3 regions of the Priestia sp. GS2 genome follow, and region 1 is predicted to be linked to each of the others. Evidence: a T-box and tRNA genes for the amino acid it is inferred to sense, from the RefSeq annotation. Region 1 holds a T-box; the other regions hold tRNA genes.
The links. The T-box of region 1 lies ahead of tyrS (tyrosine--tRNA ligase). A T-box ahead of a tRNA ligase gene usually reads a tRNA of that ligase, here a tRNA-Tyr.

Region 1 (9,358 bases):
GTTCTTACCGCTACTCTTTCAACGATAGCAGGAGCATGTATTTACGCGGGATGCAGTTTTAGTAACAAGCAAATACGAGAGCTATTTAAAAAGCCAAGGAGAAAAGCATCATGATGCTTTTCTCCTTGGTTCTTTATCTATAAATATATTTATAGATAAAGATATATTTTCTAATTTGTATTATCGGAAATCAGGTCGTACAATATGACTTGTAGTACAAAACAATACAAGCTTTTAGGAGGAACTTAATATGTCAAAACATATTTTAATGGTTGTAACAACAGCAGATAAAATGAACGATGATCATAAAACAGGACTATGGCTTTCAGAGTTTGGTGAAGCATATCTTGAATTTACAAAGAAGGGATACAACGTAACAGTAGCAAGTCCTTTAGGTGGAAAAGCACCGGTTGATGACCGAAGCCTTGAAGGGGATGTTCCACAAGAAATGCTTGATACGGCTATTCATTTAGAAAATACGGTAAAACTAGATAGTATTGCGGATGTATCAATATTTGATGCGATTTTCTTACCTGGTGGACACGGTACAATGTTTGATCTTCCAGACAATGAAAAGTTGCAGGCTGTTATTCGTGAACTTTATGAAGATAACAAAATTGTGGCAGCGGTCTGTCACGGACCAGCTGGTTTAGTTGGAGTGACACTGTCAGATGGTACACCGCTAGTAGCAGGGAAATCAGTTACAGCATTTACAGATGAAGAAGAAAGAGAAACAACGCTTGACCAGTTTATGCCGTTTCTTTTAGAAACACGTCTTCGTGAACTAGGTGCTAACTTTGTAGGAGCAGCGAACTGGACAAACCATCTTCAAGTAGAAGGAAACTTGATTACAGGTCAAAATCCACAATCAACAATTAGCGTAGCGAAAGAAGTAATTAAACAATTAGCATAAATAAAACCTCCTATAGAAGTACAAGCTTTTATAGGGGGAATCTCTGAATAGGAGTGATCAGCAATGAAAGCATTATTATTACATGAGCCAAACACATGGCGTGAAATGAAAATTGAAGAAATGGCAAAGCCTGTAGCGAAAAAGGGAGAAGTTGTTGTAAAAGTAGAAGCAGCAAGTTTAAATCCAGTTGATTATAAAACGGCTACAAACGGCAACCCTAGCTGGGTTTATCCACATATTTTAGGGTTAGACGTAGCCGGTACGATAGAAGAAGTTGGAGAAGGAATTACGGAATGGAAAAAAGGTGACCGTGTTGTGTATCACGGTGATTTCAATAAAAAAGGTGGATATGCAGAGTACGGTGTAACAACGGCTCATACGATTTCTCGTATTCCAGATTCTATTACTTTTGTAGAAGCAGCAGCACTTCCAACAGCTGGTTATACAGCCTACCAAGCATTATTTCGCAAACTTCCAATGAATGCGATTGATACAATTTTAATTCATGGAGGTGCTGGTGGTGTTGGTGGTTTTGGAATTCAATTAGCAAAAGCAGCAGGGAAAACCGTCATTTCAACAGCTTCTGCTCATAATCACGAGTACGTAAAATCACTAGGAGCAGATTATGTAATTGATTACCGAGAAGAAGACGTGAAAGCACGAGTGATGGAAATCACAAACGAACGAGGCGTAGATGCCGTGTTAGACACGGTAAGTCGTGATAACGCAACTGCTTCTTTAGATTTAATTGCTTACAATGGACATATTGCCCATATTGCTGGAGCACCTGACTATACGAAAGTGAAGCCTTTTACGAAAGTCATTTCGTTCCATGAAGTAGCGCTGAACGCTATTCATCATAACCATGATGAAATTGCCGAACGTGACTTGGCAAAAATGGGTGACGAATTTTTACAGTTAGTACAAGAGAAAAAAGTATCTCCGCTCGTTGAAAGAGTGATTTCGTTAAGTGAAGTACCACAAGCTCTAGCGGAGCTGTCAGAGCGCCATGTAAAAGGAAAAATTGTCGTTGATATGAACAAATAAAAGGAGAGAAACAATGGAAAATTTTCAATATCATAATCCCACAAAATTAATTTTTGGAAAAGACCAATTAGCGGCTTTACCAGCAGAAGTGAAAGCTTATGGCAACCGTGTTTTACTACTATATGGTGGTGGAAGCATTAAGCGCAGCGGTTTATACGATAAAGTGCAAGAGCTTTTAAATGAAGCAGATGTACAGGTGGTTGAATTAGGTGGAGTGGAGCCGAACCCACGTCTAACAACGGTTGAAAAAGGGATTCAGCTTGTTCGTCAACATGAAGTAGACCTTATTTTAGCAGTTGGTGGAGGTAGTGTTATCGACTGTGCAAAAGCGATCGCTGCTGGGTCCCATTATGAAGGTAGTGCTTGGGATATTGTCATGAAAAAAGCTGTTCCGACATCTGCTGTACCTATTGGAACCATTCTAACATTAGCTGCAACGGGCTCTGAAATGAACGGTGGAGCAGTTATCACCAACTGGGAAACAAATGAAAAGCGTTCGTTTGGATCAATTCATACTTATCCGAAGTTTAGCATTTTAGATCCACAGCTTACGTATACTGTACCTCAAGATCAAACGGTATATGGAATCGTGGATATTATGTCTCATGTATTTGAGCAATATTTTCATGCTTCTCAAAATGCGCCTCTTCAAGAGCGTATCGGTGAGTCAATCCTTCGCACAATGATTGAAACCGCTCCGAAACTTATGAAAAATCTAGAAAGCTATGAGCACCGTGAAGTTATGCTCCTTAACGGAACTTTTGCGCTAAACGGCACGCTTTCAATGGGGGTAAAAACTGATTGGGCTACGCATATGATTGAGCACGCAGTGTCTGCTGTCTATGATATTCCCCACGGCGGAGGTCTTGCTATTTTATTCCCTAACTGGATGGAATTTGTTGCTAGTCAAAATCCAGCCAAAGTAGCACAGCTTGGAGAACGAGTGTTTGATATTAATCGTGAAGGAAAAGAAGATTCACAAGTTGCAAGTGAAACCATTGCTGCTTTACGTACCTTCTGGACTTCAATTGGAGCACCTTCTAAGTTAGCTGACTACAATATCGATGATGAAAAGCTAGATTTAATGGCAGATCGTTCAATGGTTCGCGGTGAAACATTAGGAAGCTATGTTCCCCTTCGTAAAGAAGACGTAAAAGATATCTTACGTCGCTCTTTGTAAGGAAGGAATTTATTCAATGGAACCAGTTATTATCCATGCAAAGTTAAAAGCCAAAAAGGGCTATGAAGAAGAATTGCAAAAAGCTGTTGCTCATGTTGTTCAACCTTCTAAGCAAGAAGAAGGCTGCATTCTTTATGCTGCTCACTCGTCTAAAGAGGAAAAGGGCACAGTTATTTTCTATGAACGCTGGGCTTCAGAAAAAGCTTTTCAGCTTCATATTAACTCCTCTCATTATCAACAATACCGAGAAGCTATTCGAGACATTATTGAGTTGAGAGAAGTACACCAACTCCGGTTATTTTAAATGAAAGCATCGCTTCTGAAAGGAGCGGTGCTTTGTTTATGTGTATAAGAAAGGATATGTATACTATGGAATCTTGTCATCAAATTCGTATGGGGGCTCCATCTGAGTTTTTTGTTAAAAGAGCGTTAAATTACCTTTGTCAGGCGAACTGTCGCTATGATATTCAATTTGGTCTTACCTATCCACTGCTAGAGGAACTTGTAGAAGGTAATCTTGATGCCGTGTTGGCGACAAAGAAATATGAAGTAGATGGTGTAAACTACTTAAAAATTGAGGAAGAGAAGTTCGTGATTGTAGCACCGAATAGTTTTGAAGCAATTCCGGCAAGTAATAGAAAAGCGTGGCTGGAGCAACAGAACTGGATTAGTTATGGTAGAGAACTTCCTATTATTCGACGAATTTGGAAGCAACATTTTAATGAAAGAGCAGAAATGGAACCTTTTCACGTTATTCCTGACTTAAGAGGAATTCTAAAAGGCATAGAAGCGGGTATGGGAATGAGTGTCTTGCCGACATATTTGATTGAGCAATCCGTTGCTGAAAAAAAGTGCCAAGTTCTTTTCTTAGACCTAGCTGTTACAAATCAAATTTACTTAGCTTACCGAAATGCAGAGGTTGTGAAGCCAATTGTCCAAGCTTGCGACGAAAAAGTAGCACTTTTGGTATACTAAAGATAAGTTTATAAGCTCGGAGGATAGAACATGATTGATTTTGAATGGTACCGCAGTTTTATTAGCATATATAAACATCGTTCAGTATCCGCTGCTGCTAGAGCACGTATTTTGACACAGCCTGCGATGAGTCAGCATTTGTCTGCATTAGAAGCGGAAGTAGGAGAACCTCTTTTTATTCGAGCACCACGTAAAATGATTCCAACAGATAAAGGAAAAGAACTTTATACCAAAATTGTTCCCTTGATTGAAAGTCTTGAGACAGCGTCTCTAGAACTTCGGCATGAGTCTTCCTCGTTAGCGCCGGTTATGCGAATTGGGTCACCTGTTGAATATTTTACAAAAGGATCTCTTCCCAAAATTAAAGATTTGAATCTGCGCTTTACCGTTCAGTTTGGAGTCGCACAGATTCTATTAGAAAAGCTTGAGCGAGACGAAGTAGATTTCATTATTACAACTCAAAAGCTTCAGCAGGCTGGAATTGATTGTGTGAAAATTGAAGAGGAAACGTTTGTGGTTGCTGCTCCCGCTCAGCTTGAAGAGCCAAGCTTACAACAGGATGAACTAGAAGTATGGTTGAAAAAACAAACGTGGCTCACATATGGCTTGGAGCTTCCGATTATTAGAAGATACTGGCGCGAGCATTTTAAAAAGCGTCCGGATATTCAGCCTTCTCACGTTATTCCAGATTTAAGAGCCATATTAGAAGCAATTGAGCAAGGTATGGGTATAAGTATCCTACCAACATATTTAATTCAAGATTCAATTGCACAAAACCGCTCTAAAGTATTGTTTTCAACGATGTGCGTATCGAATACAATTTATGCAGCTTATAAATCGGATCATAAAAGCCATCCAGCGTTTCAAGAGACACTTTTGAAGCTGCAAAAATAGCATGAAGCCCCGTGTTGGCTTCATGCTATTTTTATAGTAGGGCTTGCTTTTTAGATGAAACTATAGTTTAATTACACCTATACAAATTAATCGTTAGGTAGCTAATGATTCTGAAAATTAAAGGTAAGGTGCGAATGGATAAGAAAAATAAATATAAACATCGAATAGAAGAAGTAGATCGCTTAAAGGTTTTATCTGAAAGTCTAGGAAAAGACGTTGATTTACACGCAGTAGCGGTTGCTACAAACCTCTACCGAGCAGCTCAATCTTTACGTATTGTAATGGAACGGGACGTACTCTCAGCTCATAAGCTATCGTGGACTGCATTTTCATTATTATATGATGTGTGGGTATGGGGTCCGATGGAAACAAAAGAATTAGCTGCTTCTTCAGGCGTTACGACGGCCACAATTAGTACTATTACGAATACATTAGAGCGCAAAGGCCTATGTGAGCGCAGTGCTGATCCAAGAGATCGACGGCGTGTTAGCATTAGCTTAACAAAGAAAGGTGAACAAGTAATCAAAGAGCTGTATCCAAAATTTCATCAAGGTGAAAAGAAGCTTGTTCATTCAATGGAAGTAAGTGAGCAAGAACGGCTAGCTGAGCAGCTTCGCTATATAATTCAAAATATTAATAACGTATAGGCATTGAGAGGATCTTAGTAGCTTTTATCTCCCTATTTTCAGAGAGCCAGTGGACGGTGTGAACTGGTATATAGATAAAAGTGAATTACATTCCTTGAGCTTTCTTTGTGTAGAAGCAAAGAACGGTGAAGAGCCGTTAAAAAATGAAGTGGAAGAGAGGGAACTCTCTTCAACAAGGGTGGTAACGCGTGTAAGAACCACGTCCCTTATTTAGGGGCGTGGTTTTTATTATTTTAAGGAGGAAGTAAAATGGAAAACTTTTTAGCGCAAGCAACAGAGAATCAAAAAGAAGAGATTGAAAGGCAGTACAAATTATATAGTGTTGGGACTCAGGAAATTATCCCTGCCGATGAGCTGAAACAAAAAGTAGCAAAGTCAATTGTAACAGGTGTACCGCTAAAAATTAAGCTGGGATTAGATCCTTCAGCACCCGATGTTCACTTAGGGCATACAGTCGTATTAAATAAGCTTCGTCAATTTCAAGAAAATGGGCATGTTATTCAGCTTTTAATTGGTGATTTCACAGGTAAAATTGGTGACCCAACCGGCAAGTCTATTGCGAGAAAACAATTAACCGATGAGGAAGTCAAACATAATGCGAAAACGTATTTTGAACAATTTGGAAAAGTGCTAGATATGAACAAAGTAGAACTTCACTATAATTCCTCTTGGCTATCAAAGCTTAATTTTGAAGATGTCATTAATTTGGCAGGGAAAATTACCGTATCACGCTTATTAGAGCGAGATGACTTTGAAAAGCGTTTAGGAGAAGGAAAGCCAGTTTCTCTTCACGAATTCTTCTACCCACTTATGCAGGGATACGATTCTGTAGAACTAGAATGTGACATTGAGCTTGGTGGAACCGATCAGCACTTTAATATTTTAATGGGACGTCACTTTCAAGAGAAGTATGGAAAAGAAAAGCAAGTGGCCATGCTTATGCCTTTATTAGAAGGGTTAGATGGAATAGAGAAGATGTCTAAATCTAAACAGAACTATATTGGTATCGATGAAGAACCTTGGAATATGTACGGAAAAGCAATGTCAATTCCAGATGAGCTCATGATAAAGTATTACAAACTTGCTACGGATGTCCCTTTAGAAGAGATTGAGGAAATGGAACGAGGTTTAACAATAAACACGAAACATCCTAGAGATGTAAAGATGCAGCTGGGGAAAACGATTGTGCGAATGTACCATGGTGAAAAAGCTGCACAAGAAGCTGAGAATCATTTCAAAACGGTCTTTCAAAAAGGAGCTTTACCTGATGATATTCCGGTGGTGAACTGGAGAGGTTCAGAACAACTTCCCATTATTGAACTATTGGTTGAACTAGGACTTCAAACCTCTAAAAGTGAAGCGCGTCGAATGATAAAAAATGGTGGAGTAAAACTAAATCAAAAAAAAGTGACAGATGAAAATTTACAAGTAGCAATAGAAAATGACTTGATTGTCCAAGTAGGCAAAAGAAAATTTGTTCAGCTTAAAAAATAATGGAAAAAGCTCTCATAATAGAGAGCTTTTTTTATGGACTACATATTATGATTAAAAATGTAAATAGTAGTAGTATCAAAAAAGTAAAGATAGAGAGAAAAGTGTCCAATTTAGAAGCCATGCTATTTAGTAGAGCTTTTGCAGGAGTTACTCAGAATTTACATAAAAAAATAATCGAAAATTTTTTATTTATCCTGATAAAGTATAGGGGGCAACATACATGACAAGTCATATACCACTTAGTTCAAGCGAACTAGCAACACTATGGATGACATATCAACAAAAAACAATGTCTCAGCGGCTACTGGAACATTTTATTGAGCATGCAGAAGACGAAGGCGCCAAAGAAATTTTAACATCTACCCATAATAAAATTGTTCACTATATAGGAAGAATAAAGCAAATTTTCGAACAAGAAGGAGCGGTTGTACCCGTTGGATTTACAGAGCAAGACGTGAATCCAGGGGTGCCAAAACTTTACGATCATCTATTTGACATTATGTTTTTACGCTTATTAAAGCAAATGAGCATGGGATTGCATACACTTCATTTAAGCATGGCACAACGTGATGATGTCGTATCTCTATATCAAGAGCTAACAGGATTTACGCAAGGTGTATATAGCCAATGCGTAGATTATTTACAAAAAAAAGGTGTTCTAGTGAGACCACCTGTGGTATCCATGCCAAAAGAAGTAAAGTTTGCTAAAGGTACGGGGTATATGAATGGCATAAAACTGTTTTCTGAAAAGCGAGCGCTTAATACGGTGGAAGTAGCGCATATTCATTATGCAGTCGACACAAATATTTTAGGTATGCAAATGATAACAGGCTTTGCACAAGTGGCGAATGAGCCTGAAGTACGTAAATACTTTATTAAAGGAAAAGAATTATCAAAGAAAATTGTAGCTAACTATACGCAGCTACTTCTCGCTAGTGATATTCAAGCTGCATCAACGTGGGCTGGTAAAGCGACAAATTCTCAAATAGCACCATTTTCAGATAAACTCATGATGTACTGTACAAGTATTTTCTGCAGCTTCGGATTGGGAAGCAATGCACTAGGAACTGCATTTAGCTTACGAAATGATCTTCCACTATCTTTGATTGATACGGCGAAAGATATCTTAACCTATGGTCAAGATGGCGGAAAAATCATGGCGAAAAATGGTTGGATGGAAGAACCACCCCAGATGGAAGATCGAATCGATTTAACAAAATAAAAAAAGTAAAAAAAGTGAAAGACAATCGTTTGTACATGGTAGAAATTACCCTTCATTTCAGTTATTATAAAAGGAAAATGAGTTGTTAGATAATTAGGTGGCTAACCGTAATAGGGTAGGGGAAATCAATGTTAAAAGAAACGGTAAAAGAGTATATTAAAGAAGAACTAAAAGGTTGTTCTGGACAAGAAGTAGAGCTTTATGAAGAGGAGAAGATTTTTGCAATGAAAAATGAATTAATTCCAGAAGGCGTCACAATCTCTTCCAAAAGTGATCACACTCGATTTGCGGACGCGTACGTGGAGAGAGTAGACAAAGAGTCTGAAAATTTATTATCTGAAGAAGCTGCTAGTACATTCTTAAAAGAGTCAATTCAATATGTGAAAACCCATCCAAAAGAGTTTATTTATATTGAATGTCAATCATTTGATGTGATTCGTGTTGAAGGGGTTTCTGTAGAGCTTGATGATGTGTTTCGTACCTATAAAGTGCTTTTCGGACTGCGCCAGCCAAAAAAAGTAGGTTCTCATATTAAAGCATTTTTAACAAATGAGTTAGCAGAAGGACAAAATAGCTTCCAAGCACTATTTAATGATAAAGACGGCATGTGGGACATTAATATTGATATTGAATCAATGACGGGGTTTGATGAAAGCCTTTCTCTACATGATACATTCGAGTTAATTTATCACGTATTGTTTGAATTAGTACAATATATTGAGGAACAAAAATAAAAAATGAGAAAAGCGCCTTTTAATTAATGATATATCCAAACTATCTTGAGTTAACTACTTTTGATGGTTTGGATATTTTTTGTTGGTTCGAAAAACCATTAAACAAACTGGGGGGGAAGGGAGTAGCTTTAGCACAATGAAACGAGATTGTCCCAACAAACTAACTACTATAAAAAAGTATAATGAGTTATCTTTGGGAAGGAATTAGTTCGTGATATTCCAGCCTCAGTTTTCTATTGAAGAGCTGTTCTA
Region 2 (9,358 bases), 2.0 Mb from region 1:
AAAATACCCGGACGACAAATCTGCATAAATAGGAACCCCTTCTTGCTTAAACTCTTCCATAATTTGTGCTGCCCATGGCATAGAGCGAAGTAAAATAACAAAATCTCGATATGTTACGTTTCGCATCACATCTAACTTACGGTCATATACTTGAAAACGTTCTTGAACAAGCTGCTTTATCTTACGAGCCATTGCTCGAGCTTCTAGCTGAGCCGTTTCTAATTCTGCTTCTGAAAACTCCACTAAAGTTGACTCTTCTTCCTCTTCTCCGCCTTCTTTGGAAATCAGTAAAAGTTCAGACTCCATTTCACTACTGTCTGGATAAGAAGCCCCCAACTTCAAGGATGCATCGTCGTCATAGACGATTTCACCAACCTCTTCATCCATCAGCTGCTGAAAGATAAAGTTGGTCGCATCGATAATCTCAGAGCGGCTGCGGAAATTCTTGTTCAAATCAATTTTCATGCCATTCTTTCGTCCATCATGTGTAAAAGTCTTGTATTTTCCAAGAAAAAGAAATGGTTCTGCTAAACGAAAGCGGTAAATAGATTGCTTAACATCACCTACCATAAAGAGGTTACCATCTTCATCATCATGCTTCACAAGCTGAATTAGGGTTTCTTGTACCATATTCGTATCCTGATATTCATCTACTAAAACCTCTACAAACTGCGTTTTATATTTGTAAGCAACTTCAGATGGTTGAATTCCTTGATCTGACGGACGTCCTAAAATTTCCAAACAATAGTGTTCTAAATCTGAAAAATCTACGAGCCCTTTCGCTCGCTTTTCTGCTTCATAGCGCTCACCGAACTTCCTTACAAGCGATATAAGAACTTCTACTACAGGATGCATTTTCTTAAAGTCGCTCATGTATCCACTGAGCGGACGAGAAAATAAATCGCTCTGCATTTTTTCAAGAGCTGCTTTTGCTTTTTTACGAAGATCTCCAAATTCATCAAGTAAGGCAGCGTCATACTCATCACCTTTGCATGGCTTTAAACGCGTAAAGCTAAGGGTTTGCATTTGTTCATGTAGCTCAGCAAAAGTGTCAGCTGCAAGCATACGATTAACCTGAGCTAAATCATCCTCAATATTTACTTTTCTTGGAGCTGGACCTCCAGGCATTGTTGTTAACCTAGACGCTTGGTGTAGCATAGCTTGAACACCGCTCAGCTGTTTTTTCACTTCATCCATTAAAAAGTTCATAAATGGAAGAGAGTCAATTGTAGCCTCTTCACCAATGCTATATTGATGAAGAAGCATATCTAACCAGCTATTCGGCTTTGGATTAGAACGAGCAAAATCATATAATCTGCGAACCATATGCTGAACATCTAAATCATGACGATCACTTGTATATCGATCCACTAACTCAAAAAATAATTGATTACCTTCAAGGCTATACTGCTCTTCAAAAAGCTCGTCCAATACTTCTTCTCTCAAGAGCTCTGCTTCGGTATCGTCTGCAATTCGAAAACCTGGATCCAAGTCAATCATATAGTAATAGCTGCGGATAACTTCAAGACAAAATGAATGAAGAGTTGAAATAGACGCTCGGTTTAGTAAGTGCAGCTGTCTTCTTAAATGTAAAGAAGACGGGTTTATCTTTAACTCTTTTTCTAAAGCTTCCCCGATACGATGACGCATCTCTGCAGCTGAAGCGTTTGTGAACGTCACGACTAATAAACGGTCGACGTCCACTGGATTTTCAGGATCGATAATTTTTTTAATAATGCGCTCAACTAAAACAGCTGTTTTTCCTGAACCTGCCGCTGCTGCCACTAAAATATCTTGTCCAGATGACACGATTGCTTTCCACTGATCATCTGTCCACTGTGAATCAACAGGCTTACTCATTCGTTCCTGACTCATGCTTTTCCTCCTCTCGTATTTTTTCTAAAATATTATTTTGATTTTCATTTTTCAGCTGACGATATTCGTTTTCGCTTAGGGCTTCATCGAATTGACAAATTGAACGGTATTCACAAAAGGCACACGGTGTTTTATCTTTAAGTTTGTAAGGAGATATATCAATTTTACCTTCAGTAATTTCTGTCCCCGCCTCTACAAACTTTTTACGTACGTATTGTCTAAGGTGTGTAAAGTCCGTCTCAGATGCAATTGAAGAGTTCGAATAAAAACCACCTGTTTTTTTAATACCAGCTGAGATAATTTGTGAATGACCAGACTCTAGCGTTTCATCCATTAGGCGAACCGCTTCTTCATCACCTAACAGTAAGCCTTTCATCTTAAATTTCTTAAAGATTTCTTCTTCAACCTGATTTTCACTCAGACTCTTTGTACTATTAACCATCGGATTATGAACGTGGAAGTATAAAACACCTGCAGGTAAAGCACCTTGGTTCGTTTTTAAAAGCTGTTCAGCGTAAGTTACCACTACATCCAAATATGCAAGAATTTGAAGTGAAAGCCCATAATAGACTTCTAGTAAATTTAACGCTTTGTCACTGGATTTATAATCGACAATCCGAAGTAGTATCCCTTTAGAGCTTTCTGCTTTATCTACTCGATCTATTCGTCCCACTAGCTCCATCGTATGTCCATTTGGAAGCGTAAAGGTCATAGAAGGTAATTCTGCATCAGGACCAAAACCTAACTCTAGCCCAACAGGTACAAACCCGCTCGATTTTGCATGTTGACTTAATACAATCGACGCCCGTTCGATTACTTGCTGCAATTTATATGCAAGATATTGATGACGATTAGAACTCAACAAGATTTCGTTTTGTAAGCGCGGCGCTAATTCCTGAACTGCATCAGCAGAGAGAGATTGACAATCTTTCTTCGTTAACTGCTTCCAATCTTTCTCACTAGTTCTCAACTTATCTGAAATATGTTTTAACGCTGCATGAAAGAGCTCACCAATGTCAGGTGCCGCTAGTTGAAACACTTTTCTATCCTTCAACTTTAAGCCATGAGAAGCAAAATGCGAGTAAGGACAAGCCTCAAACTTTTCCATGCGCGATACGCTTGCCTGAATATGTTTGCCATACAAGCGCTCACTTGTTTTCTTCGTTAACCGCTTTGCATCGTTTTGATAAAATAAACTGCTCAAAACCCTTTGACTATACGTCTTCCATTCTGAAGTCATATAAAAGTTATAAACGTCCCACCATGCATCGCTCATTGGATAATGCCGTTTCCAAGCTTGTAGATTGCTTGCTAAATAAGCCATCGTAGACAGTGGATTCGCAATGTAATCAAGCTGCTTTTCCTCTTCTAAACTTGTAGGGTCATTCATTAATAACTTTTCTTCAAGTAATGGAAAGAGCTCTTTCAATCGATTAATAACCAGAGATGGTAGCAAAGATTTCCCTTCATCATTTGCTAGTGGATAGCTGATATATAACTTTTCTTCTGAGCTTACAAGCGCTAAATAAATTAAGAACTGATCATCAAACAGCTGCTGCTTGCCCGTTGGAGCTAACGTCACACCTGATTTAAATAATTCATCGCGGTCTTGATCAGATAAAATACTATCCCCCTGAGGTTTAGCTGGTATCACACCATCGTTCACTCCTACAATAAAGGTCGCTTTAATATTGGAAAAACGAGAGCGCTCGAAGCTTGCAACGAGGACTTGATCAAGAGATGGTGGAACAATAGCAAACTGCATACTGTCTAGTCCTGTCTCAAAAAGCTCAGTAAACAGCTTGATGGATACTTTTTCTTCTCCCATCATTTCTACAAACTGATCAAATAAGTTTAAGACGGCTTTCCATACTTGCTCATGTTCACGTGCTTCTTGTACCTTTCCATTTTCTTCACAGTGATCACGAAGCTTCTCAATTTTTTGTGGGATACTGAGCTCTATTAAAAAGAGGTAAAGAGCTTTTGCTTTTTCTTTCCCCGTCTTTCCTTTCTTTAGTTCCTGCTGCAGTTTCATAAGTGGATTTACAACAAGTTCTTTTAGCTCATTAATCTTTTCTTCGAACTGGACTTCCTCATCTGTTTTTGGTAGATTCATATCCTCTAATGAACGATATTTTCGATACTTCCACCTTTCACCATTTGTCCACTTAGTACCTTGAATCCCATATGCTAAGACATAGTTTTCAAATTGGTCCATTCCTTCCCTTAGCTTATTAACCTCAGCTTCTATCGGAAAAAACATATCTGTCTTAATGGCACGAAAAATACTTTCATAGCGCCAAGAGCCACTTACGACTTCTAAGCTGGAACGAATAAATTCAATAATTGGATGGTGAAACATTGCTCGCTTTTGGTCAATAAAGTATGGAATTTCGTAATCGCGAAATACGGTTTCAATTAATTCATCATACTCATTTTTATTCCGGACAACTAAAGCAATATCTCGGTACCGGTAATCAGAGTCTTTAACTAGCAGCTGAATTTCTCTTGCAATTCCTTCTACTTCTGCACGCCGACTCACAGCAGGATATAAAGAAATGTCATTTGGCTTCTGAAAAAATTCAACAGTTGGACGCTCGTCATAATACTTCTCTAAGTGAGACAATTCTTTGCTGTTTGAATGGCGAAAATTATCCTTTAATAAAACGGGATCTTTTATTTCAATTCCTTGTTCTAACGCTACTTTTGTTAACTCTCTATACGTCTCTCCAGTTAATCTAAAGAGTTGCAAATCAGCTGGTATATAGTCTGCTTGCGTATAATCTCCCGTCAATGTGACCGTTACATCTGAGCAAACTTTCATAAGTTCGACTAAGACATCGAGTTCTTGCTTTGTAAAATGATGAAATCCATCGACGTAAATAACAGCTTTCTTTAAATACGAAGAAAGCTGAATTTTTTCAGCTAATAGTTTCAAATAATCTTCACTATCTACATACTTCATTAATAGCTGTTTTTCTAGCTCTTGATATATAAGTCCTAAATCATGCAGCTTATCCGCTAGCACTTGCTCGTTACTGTCTTTAAGTTCTTTCTGCAGAGTCACTAACGATTCAGGCTCTAATCCATACTGCTTAAACTCTTTTAACATCTTTTCTAGCTTTGTGATAAACCCTTCTTTTTCAGATGCTGCTGCAAATAAGATGAGCTCTTCTTTTTGTTGTTCTATAATTTTTCTAAGCATCATATGCATGCCTGTTTGATCAATATGATAACGACTAATGCCGCCTGCTTCTTGGAGAACTCGCCAAGCCAAACGCGTAAAACTATAGACTTGAGCTCTCATCATTCCGCCCAAGCCTGGCGTTTGAATAAGCTCGTACTCAGACTGGAAAGTCATTTGCTCTGGAACAATATAAATAATTGGGTTACCCAGTGGCTCACGCGCTAATTCTTGGCGAATAGCATTTAAACATGCTGCTGTTTTACCACTTCCAGACCTACCCAGCATAAACTGTAGCATTTTCTTCACCCCTAACGAATTTGAACGCCACAAAAAAAGTGACGTTCAACAAGCTTTCTTTCTATATTCTGATCAGTTATTTACCCTTTTCGTTACCATTTATTTTACTGGACTTACATAAAGAAATCCAATAAAATAAACCGTTTTGGCTCGTTACCAAAACGGTTTATTTTTCCTATTACATCATAATTCCACCATCGACATGTAATACGGTTCCGTTTACATAATTGGATTCATCTGATGCTAAATATAAGTATGCATAGCCAATATCAGAAGGCTGTCCTAACCTTTGAAGCGGTATGGTTGATTTCATTTGGTTAATGACCTTCTCTGGAACAGCAGCTACCATATTCGTTTCAATAAATCCTGGTGCAACAGCGTTTACGTTAATTCCTTTACGCCCAAGTTCTTTTGCCCAAGTCTTAGTCATTCCTACAACCGCGGCTTTTGCTGCTGCGTAATTGGTTTGTCCAACGTTCCCATATACGCCTGAAACAGACGACGTACTAATAATTTTCCCACTGCCTTGAGCTACCATATGAGGCACAACAGCTTGCGTACAGTTAAAAACACCCGTCAAGTTAACGTTAATAACTGCTTGAAAGTCTTCCATTGTTAACTTAGTTAGCATTGCATCTCTGGTAATTCCTGCATTGTTAACTAAAATGTCTATTTTGCTATAGGTTTCTACTACTTCTTCTACCATCCCATCTACGTTATCACGATCTGCAACATTGACTTGAAAGAATGTGACGTCTCCACCTTCATTTCGTAAAACCTGTGCTTTCTCTTCACCTAAAGCTTGGTCATAATCAACGAGTGCCACTTTTGCTCCTTCTTTTGCAAAAATCCGTGCAGCTTCAAAGCCTAATCCATTTGCAGCGCCTGTAATAATTGCCACCTTGTCTTTTAATCTCATCTCCTACCACATAGTATGAACGTTCTTAAGAACAGGCTTGCCTCCATACTATGCATAGCCCCCTTTTACTTGACGACAAGCACGTCGTATTCGTAAATCATGTGCAAAAGCGATGAATTAAACAACCCTTTTACTAACATATGTAGTAGAGAATTGCCCAAAACATTCATAACTTTTCAGAAAACAGGGAAATCAACAGATTAAGGTGAGGTAAAGAACGTGTAGGGATTCTAGAAAGTGTAGCAAAACCTGCTAATTTTATCCTTATTTTAACATATATTCCACTAAAGCGAAATCATGAATTCAGAAAAGAAAATTCCTCTTCATTTATTCTACTGGTTCATACGAACATTTAGGCGCCTCTCAATTTGTTTTCCTACAACCCATAATACAAAAATAACAATTAAAACAACAATAGCTTTTGTCGGCTGTTGTACGAAGGAGATAAAGTCAGCTCCTATAAAGCTCATCATAAAAATCATTACCATTTTTCCTGCTAAAACCGCTAACACAAATTGTGGCATACTGACTCTGGATAAGCCAGCAACAACATTAATAGCAGCTGATGGAGTGAAAGGAAAGCATAGCATTAAAAACAGTGGACCAAAACCATGGCGTTCAACCCAGGCCATAATCTTTCGAATTTGAGCATGCCTACTTATAAAATTCAAGAAGCGTGCTTGTCCATATCGACGAAAGATAAGGAAAACAATAATTGACCCTACGCACGACCCAACCCACGAAATTAGAAAACCTAACCATAAGCCAAATGCAGCAGCATTTGCCATAACAAAAGCAAACAGAGGTAAAATCGGAATAAATGCTTCAAGAATAGGAAGTAATAGTCCCGGTATAATACCAAATGATTGATATTCTTCTAAAAGTTCAAGCACACCTTCAAGCGTTAAGTATTCTTTAATTTTATCAAAGTCCATTACTTAATCTCCTAACTGATGACTACTAACTTAATCAACATTGTACTACTTTCATTACCGAAACAAAAGGTGCTCAAACATTTATATTTGTCTGGTCACTATACAATAAAATAAGTCTAAAAATTTAGAAAATTAGTTGTTTTTTTGTTCCTTACTCTATATACTAAGAAAAAGGCTGCAGAGGTGATGATGGATGAACAATGAAAAATCGTACGCCGAGATGATGAAATCCCTCGCTCGCAAAAGAAAAATTCGCGAAGCTGATAACGTGCTTGATATGTACATTGACATGCTTATTGACGATGCCTTATTTAAACACAAAAAAACCATTTTAGAAACGCAAATTAACTATGCATTAGATGAACGAGATCGTACTGCATTTTATGACTTGTCTCTTCAATATCAATCTCTTTTAAGAACATCTACATGAAAAAAGAGCATCTTAACTAGATGCTCTTTTTTAGTGGGCCTAAGTGGACTCGAACCACCGACCTCACGCTTATCAGGCGTGCGCTCTAACCAGCTGAGCTATAGGCCCGTTATGGAGCGGGTGATGAGAATCGAACTCACGACATCAGCTTGGAAGGCTGAGGTTTTACCATTAAACTACACCCGCATATATAAGTCAAGAATATTTCCTGGTCGGGAAGACAGGATTCGAACCTGCGACCCCTTGGTCCCAAACCAAGTGCTCTACCAAGCTGAGCTACTTCCCGTTCTATGGCGCGCCCGAGAGGAGTCGAACCCCTAACCTTTTGATCCGTAGTCAAACGCTCTATCCAATTGAGCTACGGGCGCTTAATATGAGCCATGAAGGACTCGAACCTTCGACCCTCTGATTAAAAGTCAGATGCTCTACCAACTGAGCTAATGGCTCTTAATGGCTGGGCTAGCTGGATTCGAACCAACGCATGACGGAGTCAAAGTCCGTTGCCTTACCGCTTGGCTATAGCCCAATAAAATGGTGGAGGGGGGCAGATTCGAACTGCCGAACCCGAAGGAGCGGATTTACAGTCCGCCGCGTTTAGCCACTTCGCTACCCCTCCAGCTTAAATAAATGGTGGAGGATGACGGGATCGAACCGCCGACCCCCTGCTTGTAAGGCAGGTGCTCTCCCAGCTGAGCTAATCCTCCAAATTTCTTATATAAAAATAAGTGGTGACCCGTACGGGATTCGAACCCGTGTTACCGCCGTGAAAGGGCGGTGTCTTAACCACTTGACCAACGGGCCAATTTAAATGCCTGGCAACGTCCTACTCTCACAGGGATAAAGTCCCAACTACCATCGGCGCTAGAGAACTTAACTTCCGTGTTCGGCATGGGAACGGGTGTGACCTCTCTGCTATCGCCACCAGACATGAATTGAGATTATTCTCTCAAAACTAGATAACATTTTGCTGAGTACTAAGTTTACTGTCTAGCTACGGCTCCTAATTGTTCGGTCGTTTCACTTCTGTTATTGAAACCAAAAAGCGGTTTCCCTATCAGAAGCTCCAACGCCTTTCACAATTGAACAGTCGCCTTCGCTTTTCTAATTTGGTTAAGTCCTCGATCGATTAGTATCAGTCAGCTACACACGTCACCGTGCTTCCACCTCTGACCTATCAACCTGATCATCTTTCAGGGATCTTACTAGCTTGCGCTATGGGAAATCTCATCTTGAGGGGGGCTTCATGCTTAGATGCTTTCAGCACTTATCCCGTCCACACATAGCTACCCAGCGATGCCTTTGGCAAGACAACTGGTACACCAGCGGTGTGTCCATCCCGGTCCTCTCGTACTAAGGACAGCTCCTCTCAAATTTCCTACGCCCACGACGGATAGGGACCGAACTGTCTCACGACGTTCTGAACCCAGCTCGCGTACCGCTTTAATGGGCGAACAGCCCAACCCTTGGGACCGACTACAGCCCCAGGATGCGATGAGCCGACATCGAGGTGCCAAACCTCCCCGTCGATGTGGACTCTTGGGGGAGATAAGCCTGTTATCCCCGGGGTAGCTTTTATCCGTTGAGCGATGGCCCTTCCATGCGGAACCACCGGATCACTAAGCCCGACTTTCGTCCCTGCTCGACTTGTAGGTCTCGCAGTCAAGCTCCCTTGTGCCTTTACACTCTACGAATGATTTCCAACCATTCTGAGGGAA
Region 3 (9,358 bases), 2.1 Mb from region 1:
ACCCTTGAATGCGCTGGCTGAGCAATTAAAGGCTCATCTTTAATTAGTTTTAAATATTCTTCAAATGTACCTTCCCATTTAAGTCGATTCTCTGCTTCACGGTATTTTTCAATTTTCTTTAATATATCCATTAAAGGACCTCCCCTACTAGTTCTGGTGCTAGTGAACAAGATTAATACAATCTATGCAGTAAAATGTTTGAACATGCTTTTTAAATTAAGAAATTCAGAATTTTGTCTACATTAAAGATTCACAGTATCCCGTGAATTAGCTATAATAATTAGTAGGAGCATGAAAGAAAAATAAAGGAGGCTCTATCGATGAGGTTACTATTAGTTTTAGGTGTATCACTTGCTTTTTTATCAGCAATTTTTACGGCTGGTTACAATGACAAGCCTGGAGTAAAGCGCAAATAGAATTAACCTACATAGAACAGTCATCCTTGTAAAAAAAGAAATCCCCTTAATCAAGGGGATTTTCTCTTAATAAGTCGCCATATTCTTGTTGTCGTAGTGCTTCATAAATTAAAATAGCTGCCGTATTTGATAAATTTAAAGAACGAACGTTTTTCGTCATTGGCAAACGCAAACATCTATCCATATTCGCTTCAATAATTTCATCAGGTAAGCCACTTGTTTCGCGCCCAAACACAAAGAAGTGATCGTTTTCCACATTGCTATAGTCAAATGATGAATGCGGCTTCTTTCCGAATTTGGTAATGAAGTAAAATGCTGCTTCTGGATACTTTTCAAAAATTTCTTCTAGCGAATCATGATAGACAACCTCAACATAATCCCAATAATCTAAGCCTGCGCGCTTTAACATTTTATCATCCGTAGAGAAGCCTAGTGGACGAACTAAATGTAAAGTTGTGTTCGTTGCTGCACAAGTTCTCGCAATATTACCAGTGTTAGCTGGAATTTCTGGTTGATATAAAACAACATGTAGTCCCAAAATAGTCACCTCTAAATACAAATCTATTCATCATTATACCATTAACTTTTCAAAACAAAAGAGCTATTTATTGATCGGTAATGTGGAAGAAAGCATACTTTATATTTGGCGTATAGGCCGTCGAATCCTCATAAGCCCAATAGCGCATGCGGCTATTATACGTATTAGCATTAACTAAAGGCATCCCGTCCGCATCCTTTGCCACCACAATTGTCGTGTGGTTCCACCTGCCATCGCCTTCAAAATCATAGCAAATGACATCTCCCATTGCTAGCTCTTTAACTGAGCTTTTTTTAATGGCCCGCAGTCCTTGTTTTGAGCTTTGAAGATAACTATGCATCGAATGTGCCACTGCCCAGCTATAGCTCCAATTATCTTTACTAAGCCACCAGCCTTTGCTTCGATTATGTTGCCCCCTCATTGGTGCTTTTCCTGCTCGTAAACACTGAGAGATATAATTCGTACAGTTTACCTCAAAGTATTTATAAGCTGGATTAGGCGTATTCCAATATGTTTCTGCATACTGTACTGCTGCTAGACGATTATAATATCCATTTCGATTAGCTACCTCTTCCTTATCATCAATAATGAATTCTAAATCATCTATTTCATCTATATGAATAGGAAGCAATTTATCATGAATAAGCGTATCTTTATAAAATAATGCGCATCGCTCTTCTACGTCTTCTTCTACATAAAATAAATCATCTTGCTTACATAGAAATCGTTTGTGTACGTGATACGTAACAGTTGTTTCCTCGTTTTCGTTCTGAACATTATGAATAGCTCCTTTAACCGTACACTTCACAACTTCTACTTTTCTTTTTCTCAGTAAAGACTGCTTAAGCTCGTATTCATGTTCAATAAAAGGCTTAAAGTCCTCGCTGATTACTTGATTCACGTAGCCGTTTGCTTTGGCTTTCATCAATGTATATAGAACATTTTTCTTTGCTAGCATCTGTTCACCACTTTTCTCTGCTTTTACTATACGCTATGATGAACAGCTTACCTTTTAACACAACAATTTCAACTTCTATGACTTTACTAAAAGGGCAATGCCTTTTTCAAATTCTTGCTTTGCTTCTTCATCTGACTCTTTTTCTTTTAATTGTTCCAGCAGAGGCAACACTTCGTCGTTGCCAATTTTCCCTAATGCCCAAGCTGCTGTTCCTCTTATTACAGGGCGCACATCTTCTTTCATTACTTTAATCAAATCAGGTATAGCCGTTTCATCTTTAAAATGAGCAAGTGCGATAATTGCATTACGTTGAATTGGTTTTTTTCCACGCCAAGAGCCTGATACATGACCATATTTTTCTTTAAACTCACGATTGCTCATTGTTAACAATGGCTTTAATTTCGGCTTTGCGATTTCAGGATCTGGTTCCATTTCGGGATGAAAGTGAAAGTCTTTTCCTTTATTTTCAGGACATACCGTTTGACACGTATCACAACCGTATAGGCGATTGCCAATTTTGTCTCGAAATTCATCTGCCAAAAAACCTTTTGTTTGAGTTAAAAAAGCAATACAGCGCTGAGAGTTAAGCTGTCCTCCTGTGACTAATGCACCTGTTGGACATACCTCAACACATTTATTACAAGTACCACACTGATCTTCAATTGGCTGATCTGGTTCAAATGGTATATTCGTAACAATTTCACCTAAATAGACGTATGAACCAAACTCGGGCGTAATAATCGCGCAATTCTTTCCACTCCAGCCTATCCCAGCTCGCTCAGCAACGGCACGGTCAGATAGCTCGCCCGTGTCCACCATAGATTTCACTTCAACTCCTTGAACCTTTTCTTTTAAGAATGACTCAAGTTTTTGGAGCCTATCTCGTAAAATGGTATGATAATCTTGTCCCCAAGAAGCACGACAAAAAATGCCTCTTCGGTCTTCTTTTGTACTTCTTGGTGCACCAGGCATTTTAGAAGGATATGCAAGAGCAATGGCAATGATTGACTTCGCTTTTGGAACCAGGAGCGTTGGATTCGTACGTTTCTCAATATCAGGTTCTTCAAACCCTGAAGCGTAGCCTAATTCTTGTTGTTTTAATAAGCGATCTTTTAACGTCTCAAATGTTGACGCACTAGCAAAACCAATTTTATCAATACCTATCTCTTTACTATAGGCAATTACTTCTTTTTTTAACTGTTGAAAATCCATTTATGCTATTCTCCTTTTAAAATTCAATGCGTAGAATTGCTTTTATTATCATTTTCACTGGAACAATTCTACTCTATACATAACTTACAAATGAAAAGGTGGTATTTTATATGAACGTTATTATTTCATCAGAAATCAAAGAAAAAAATAATGATATTAAACTAGGTATTATTCAATATCAAAATATTGAAGTAAGCGAAGCTCCACAAATGTTAAAAGGCAGATTACGACTCTTTCAAGAATCAATTTATTTTGATTTACAAGATAAAGCCATCACTTCTTTTGAAGGAATTAAAGAATGGAGAAGCGTGTTTAAGGAGTTTGGAACGGACCCAAGCAAATATCGTCCCTCAATTGAAGCATTATTTCGTCGAATTCAAAAACAAACGTACTTGCCGACCATTAATTCAGCTGTAGACTTAAATAACTTCTTTTCTCTTCAATACGAAGTACCTTTAGGCATTTACGATAAAAGCTGTTTAAAAGGAAACATTTCGTTACGTCTTGGGAATGAAGATGAAAGCTATCGTGCAATTAATGGTCGAGAAGTATCTCTGCATAATAAAATTGTATTATCAGATGAAAAAGGTCCATTCGGAAGTCCTTATGTGGACTCCAATCGAGCTCCCGTTTCTGAACAGACGTCTGAAGCACTTCAAATCATCTTCTTAAAACCTTCTCTATCCAATGAAAGCTCTTTAAAACTAACTGATTCTCTGAGCACTATGTTTACACAAATTCATGGTGGAGAAGCTTCCTATTCGCTTATCAACTAATCACAAAGACGTTTATCTATAGTAGATAAACGTCTTTTTTCATTCACTATAACCTTAAAAATATAAAAAACGCAACACCTTGTTTTTGGTAAACAAGATACTGCGTTGTGATCACAATATGTATGGAGCGGGTGATGAGAATCGAACTCACGACATCAGCTTGGAAGGCTGAGGTTTTACCATTAAACTACACCCGCAGATAAAGTTGTATTATCTCTTAACAACATTAATTATAATACCTTTCGACATGAATTGCAACCCTTCTATTAAATTTATGTGAAGATATTAACGAACTATTAATTTTCTATAAAAAATGTGCTTTGCAAGCCATCTTGCAAAGCACATTTCTTAGCTATATTGATAATCTCTTAAAGCTTTTAAAACTGAAATTTCTTCTAATATCTGTTCACCTACATTTGTTTCTTTTACCATTTTTCTTTCTAACTCTTTATCAACCAGTCGCTTAACGGATAGTACATCAGCTTCGTCCAATAAGATATCTTTTTTAGAGTTAAAGTGCTTATGAGCAACTAACTGCATGCCGTAAGAATTAGACAATAACGTATATCCTGCAATTCCAGTTTGTGATTGATATGCTTTTGAAAATCCACCATCAATGACAATCATTCTGCCATTTGCTTTAACAGGATTTTCACCCTCTATTTCTTTCACAGGCGTGTGACCATTAATAATATGACCATGGTCTGGATTTAACCCAAAATCAGCTAATATTCGACGACACATATCCTCTTTTTCACGAAGGTAATAATATGGATTTTTCTTTTCTTTATGCGTTGCTTTCTCTTTAATAAAATAGCGCTCAAACGTCGTCATCGCTCGTTTTCCAAATAACGATGAATATTCACCTGTCCATAAATACCAAACCATATCAGTTGCTAAATCATCCGTCTGATCCGGATGGGCGAAAGCAGAGCGTAAATATTGCTCAAACACATCTAACAGCTGACGACCAGAATAAGACTTGCCTTCAATCGTCATCTTTTCCATATTTCCTTCTTCATCTAAAGGAATACACCCATGGATAAGTAAGTTACCGTTATATTTTAGATAAAGATTTCCTTTATTCATAAGAAAGTTCATATGTCTTGCTAGCTTTTCAGAATGTTGAACTGAAAACAATAATTTCTCAATAACCTGCTCCTCTTCCTCTAAGAGTTCTTGTGGATTTTCAGAGTTCACAGTTGCAAAACATCCGTTTTCAATAGGATACGTTTTATCTCCAAGTGTAATTTCATTTGTTTCATAGTTAACTTTTTCAAGCAATAGTCGCTCTGACATATTAAAATACGGGCGTCTTTTAATAATTGGCATTTCAAGTTTAAACTGAATCATTGCGATAGCCTGATGAATTTTTGTAATCTGTAAACGCTCATGTTCAGATAGTTGCGAACCTACATTTTCTTTTGGGCGGAAAGCAGGATTATCATCATAATATTTTTCTGCTAAGTTTAGAAGCGGTCGTAAGTTAATACCATACGCATCTTCAATAATATTTAAGTTATTGTAACGTGCACAAATACGAACAATATTGGCTAAGCATACTTTCGAACCTGCAAAAGCTCCAATCCAAAGAACGTCATGGTTTCCCCACTGAATATCGACAGAATGATAGTTAATAAGAGTTTCCATGATTTTATCAGGCTCGGGACCACGATCATAAATATCTCCAACGACATGCAAATGATCGACAACCAAACGCTGAATTGTATAGGCCAGTCCCGAGATAAGTTTATCAGCTTGTCCTAACGAAATGATTTGCTGCACAATTTTATGATAATAATGCTCTTTATTCGTGAATTCATCTGTTTTATATAAAAGCTCTTCAATGATATAAGCAAACTGCTCCGGTAGGGCTTTACGTACCTTTGAACGTGTATACTTCGATGATGCATACAACACTAAATCAAGCATGCGATTAATCATTGTCGTATACCAATCACGTAGCTCTTGCTTGCGAGTAAAGTTTGCCTTGATAATCTTCAGCTTCTCTTCTGGATAGTAAACAAGCGTCGCAAATTCATTGATTTCTTGTTGAGATAAAGTATCCTTAAATAAATCTTTAATCTTTTCTTTTACGTTTCCTGACCCATTTCGTAATACGTGCTGAAAGGCCTGATACTCGCCGTGTAAATCACTTACAAAGTGCTCTGTTCCTTTTGGTAAATTAAGAATTGCTTCTAGATTAATAATTTCCGTGACAACTTTCTCTTCCGTATCGTACTTCTTAGCCAGTAAATCTAAATAATTTACGTTCAAAACTATGTATCCCCTTTCACACTAACTTATCACCTCAGCAGCGAAATATGCTTACTGCATGAGTCTTTAATCTTTAGTACTTATTGTACACCTCTTCAGACTCGACTTCTAGAGAGATGAATTACATTTTGTTAACTAATTTACAAATTTTATTTAACCTGCCATAACATTTAAGCGGTTGAGTAAATAAAGAAAACAAAAAAGACTTCAACAGAGATGTTGAAGTCTTGACTTTATTACCGTTTATGTAAAAACTAATACCAGTGGTCGGGGTCGAACCGACACTCCCGAAGGAACACGATTTTGAGTCGTGCGCGTCTGCCAATTCCGCCACACTGGCAAAATAAAAAAAGGCAGAAATAATATAAATGGTGCCGAGGGCCGGACTTGAACCGGCACGGTAGTCACCTACCGCAGGATTTTAAGTCCTGTGTGTCTGCCAATTCCACCACCCCGGCAGGACTTATTGTGAATAATGGAGGCGGCAACCGGATTTGAACCGGTGATAAAGGTTTTGCAGACCTCTGCCTTACCACTTGGCTATGCCGCCACTTTATTCAAAATATGGAGCGGAAGACGAGGTTCGAACTCGCGACCCCCACCTTGGCAAGGTGGTGTTCTACCACTGAACTACTTCCGCATATTATATGGCTGGGCTAGCTGGATTCGAACCAACGCATGACGGAGTCAAAGTCCGTTGCCTTACCGCTTGGCTATAGCCCAATAAAAATGGGGCGACTGATGGGAATCGAACCCACGAATGTCGGAACCACAATCCGATGCGTTAACCACTTCGCCACAATCGCCGTGTTAATTGGCAGGGGTAGTAGGAATCGAACCCACACTGACGGTTTTGGAGACCGTAGTTCTACCTTTAAACTATACCCCTATAAGATGGTGGAGGGGGGCAGATTCGAACTGCCGAACCCGAAGGAGCGGATTTACAGTCCGCCGCGTTTAGCCACTTCGCTACCCCTCCAGAAAAACATGGTGCCGGCAAGAGGACTTGAACCCCCAACCTACTGATTACAAGTCAGTTGCTCTACCAGTTGAGCTACACCGGCATGTTTTCATAAGATGGTGGCTCGGGACGGAATCGAACCGCCGACACAAGGATTTTCAGTCCTTTGCTCTACCAACTGAGCTACCGAGCCTTCTTATAATGGCGGTCCCGACGGGAATCGAACCCGCGATCTCCTGCGTGACAGGCAGGCATGTTAACCGCTACACCACGGGACCACTTTGGTTGCGGGGACAGGATTTGAACCTGCGACCTTCGGGTTATGAGCCCGACGAGCTACCAGACTGCTCCACCCCGCGATGATAAGAATGTAAATGGTGGAGGATGACGGGATCGAACCGCCGACCCCCTGCTTGTAAGGCAGGTGCTCTCCCAGCTGAGCTAATCCTCCAACTATGTATAAGAATAATGGTGACCCGTACGGGATTCGAACCCGTGTTACCGCCGTGAAAGGGCGGTGTCTTAACCACTTGACCAACGGGCCATTTAATAAGTAAATGGCGGAGAGCAAGGGATTTGAACCCTTGAGACAGCGTTAACCGCCTACACGATTTCCAATCGTGCTCCTTCGGCCACTCGGACAGCTCTCCAAATGGCTCCACAGGTAGGACTCGAACCTACGACCGATCGGTTAACAGCCGATTGCTCTACCACTGAGCTACTGTGGAATCTTATAAAGCCTGGCAACGTCCTACTCTCACAGGGACAAAGTCCCAACTACCATCGGCGCTAGAGAACTTAACTTCCGTGTTCGGCATGGGAACGGGTGTGACCTCTCTGCTATCGCCACCAGACATATTATATTATACAACATTTTCGAAAGAAATCAAGACTTTTTTGAGTTTTTATTCTTTCAAAACTAGATAACATTTTGCTGAGTACTAAGTTTACTGTCTAGCTACGGCTCCTAATTGTTCGGTCGTTTCACTTCTGTTATTGAAACCAAAAAGCGGTTTCCCTATCAGAAGCTCCAACGCCTTTCACAATTGAACAGTCGCCTTCGCTTTTCTAATTTGGTTAAGTCCTCGATCGATTAGTATCAGTCAGCTACACACGTCGCCGTGCTTCCACCTCTGACCTATCAACCTGATCATCTTTCAGGGATCTTACTAGCTTGCGCTATGGGAAATCTCATCTTGAGGGGGGCTTCATGCTTAGATGCTTTCAGCACTTATCCCGTCCACACATAGCTACCCAGCGATGCCTTTGGCAAGACAACTGGTACACCAGCGGTGTGTCCATCCCGGTCCTCTCGTACTAAGGACAGCTCCTCTCAAATTTCCTACGCCCACGACGGATAGGGACCGAACTGTCTCACGACGTTCTGAACCCAGCTCGCGTACCGCTTTAATGGGCGAACAGCCCAACCCTTGGGACCGACTACAGCCCCAGGATGCGATGAGCCGACATCGAGGTGCCAAACCTCCCCGTCGATGTGGACTCTTGGGGGAGATAAGCCTGTTATCCCCGGGGTAGCTTTTATCCGTTGAGCGATGGCCCTTCCATGCGGAACCACCGGATCACTAAGCCCGACTTTCGTCCCTGCTCGACTTGTAGGTCTCGCAGTCAAGCTCCCTTGTGCCTTTACACTCTACGAATGATTTCCAACCATTCTGAGGGAACCTTTGGGCGCCTCCGTTACTCTTTAGGAGGCGACCGCCCCAGTCAAACTGCCCACCTGACACTGTCTCCCAGCCCGATCAGGGCTGCGGGTTAGAATTTCAATACAACCAGGGTAGTATCCCACCGACGCCTCCACCGAAGCTAGCGCTCCGGCTTCTCAGGCTCCTACCTATCCTGTACAAGCTGTACCAAAATTCAATATCAGGCTACAGTAAAGCTCCACGGGGTCTTTCCGTCCTGTCGCGGGTAACCTGCATCTTCACAGGTACTATAATTTCACCGAGTCTCTCGTTGAGACAGTGCCCAGATCGTTACGCCTTTCGTGCGGGTCGGAACTTACCCGACAAGGAATTTCGCTACCTTAGGACCGTTATAGTTACGGCCGCCGTTTACTGGGGCTTCGATTCAGAGCTTCTCCCAAAGGATAACCCCTCCTCTTAACCTTCCAGCACCGGGCAGGCGTCAGCCCCTATACTTCGCCTTGCGGCTTCGCAGAGACCTGTGTTTTTGCTAAACAGTCGCCTGGGCCTATTCACT

Region 2: it has a tRNA-Tyr gene. The T-box ahead of tyrS (tyrosine--tRNA ligase) is inferred to sense a tRNA for this amino acid. The anticodon was not compared.
Region 3: it has a tRNA-Tyr gene. The T-box ahead of tyrS (tyrosine--tRNA ligase) is inferred to sense a tRNA for this amino acid. The anticodon was not compared.

The regions. Positions count from the first base shown of each region.
Region 1 covers NZ_JAZGJX010000001.1:1,166,820-1,176,177, forward strand. The annotation lists gene V2145_RS05955 (putative polysaccharide biosynthesis protein) at 1-114, shown strand, start outside; gene V2145_RS05960 (type 1 glutamine amidotransferase domain-containing protein) at 251-913, shown strand; gene V2145_RS05965 (zinc-binding dehydrogenase) at 977-1,960, shown strand; gene V2145_RS05970 (iron-containing alcohol dehydrogenase) at 1,974-3,140, shown strand; gene V2145_RS05975 (putative quinol monooxygenase) at 3,157-3,444, shown strand; gene V2145_RS05980 (substrate-binding domain-containing protein) at 3,510-4,115, shown strand; gene V2145_RS05985 (LysR family transcriptional regulator) at 4,146-5,009, shown strand; gene V2145_RS05990 (MarR family transcriptional regulator) at 5,144-5,656, shown strand; T-box leader at 5,651-5,866, shown strand; gene tyrS (tyrosine--tRNA ligase) at 5,906-7,150, shown strand; gene V2145_RS06000 (DUF3231 family protein) at 7,371-8,372, shown strand; gene V2145_RS06005 (hypothetical protein) at 8,501-9,106, shown strand.
Region 2 covers NZ_JAZGJX010000001.1:3,128,714-3,138,071, forward strand. The annotation lists gene addA (helicase-exonuclease AddAB subunit AddA) at 1-1,875, opposite strand, end outside; gene addB (helicase-exonuclease AddAB subunit AddB) at 1,853-5,359, opposite strand; gene fabG (3-oxoacyl-ACP reductase FabG) at 5,538-6,278, opposite strand; gene V2145_RS15870 (TVP38/TMEM64 family protein) at 6,611-7,213, opposite strand; gene V2145_RS15875 (IDEAL domain-containing protein) at 7,407-7,643, shown strand; tRNA gene V2145_RS15880 (tRNA-Ile) at 7,678-7,751, opposite strand; tRNA gene V2145_RS15885 (tRNA-Gly) at 7,756-7,829, opposite strand; tRNA gene V2145_RS15890 (tRNA-Pro) at 7,853-7,929, opposite strand; tRNA gene V2145_RS15895 (tRNA-Arg) at 7,935-8,011, opposite strand; tRNA gene V2145_RS15900 (tRNA-Lys) at 8,018-8,090, opposite strand; tRNA gene V2145_RS15905 (tRNA-Gln) at 8,095-8,169, opposite strand; tRNA gene V2145_RS15910 (tRNA-Tyr) at 8,176-8,259, opposite strand; tRNA gene V2145_RS15915 (tRNA-Val) at 8,272-8,347, opposite strand; tRNA gene V2145_RS15920 (tRNA-Glu) at 8,370-8,444, opposite strand; rRNA gene rrf (5S ribosomal RNA) at 8,454-8,569, opposite strand; rRNA gene V2145_RS15930 (23S ribosomal RNA) at 8,750-9,358, opposite strand, start outside.
Region 3 covers NZ_JAZGJX010000001.1:3,265,178-3,274,535, forward strand. The annotation lists gene V2145_RS16515 (PrkA family serine protein kinase) at 1-131, opposite strand, end outside; gene trmL (tRNA (uridine(34)/cytosine(34)/5-carboxymethylaminomethyluridine(34)-2'-O)-methyltransferase TrmL) at 463-963, opposite strand; gene V2145_RS16525 (amidase domain-containing protein) at 1,022-1,912, opposite strand; gene queG (tRNA epoxyqueuosine(34) reductase QueG) at 1,988-3,124, opposite strand; gene V2145_RS16535 (B3/B4 domain-containing protein) at 3,235-3,900, shown strand; tRNA gene V2145_RS16540 (tRNA-Gly) at 4,024-4,097, opposite strand; gene V2145_RS16545 (fructose-1,6-bisphosphatase) at 4,249-6,177, opposite strand; tRNA gene V2145_RS16550 (tRNA-Leu) at 6,436-6,517, opposite strand; tRNA gene V2145_RS16555 (tRNA-Leu) at 6,547-6,635, opposite strand; tRNA gene V2145_RS16560 (tRNA-Cys) at 6,654-6,727, opposite strand; tRNA gene V2145_RS16565 (tRNA-Gly) at 6,743-6,817, opposite strand; tRNA gene V2145_RS16570 (tRNA-Gln) at 6,826-6,900, opposite strand; tRNA gene V2145_RS16575 (tRNA-His) at 6,908-6,983, opposite strand; tRNA gene V2145_RS16580 (tRNA-Trp) at 6,993-7,066, opposite strand; tRNA gene V2145_RS16585 (tRNA-Tyr) at 7,073-7,156, opposite strand; tRNA gene V2145_RS16590 (tRNA-Thr) at 7,166-7,241, opposite strand; tRNA gene V2145_RS16595 (tRNA-Phe) at 7,256-7,331, opposite strand; tRNA gene V2145_RS16600 (tRNA-Asp) at 7,341-7,416, opposite strand; tRNA gene V2145_RS16605 (tRNA-Met) at 7,421-7,497, opposite strand; tRNA gene V2145_RS16610 (tRNA-Val) at 7,514-7,589, opposite strand; tRNA gene V2145_RS16615 (tRNA-Glu) at 7,608-7,682, opposite strand; tRNA gene V2145_RS16620 (tRNA-Ser) at 7,697-7,788, opposite strand; tRNA gene V2145_RS16625 (tRNA-Asn) at 7,792-7,866, opposite strand; rRNA gene rrf (5S ribosomal RNA) at 7,877-7,992, opposite strand; rRNA gene V2145_RS16635 (23S ribosomal RNA) at 8,212-9,358, opposite strand, start outside.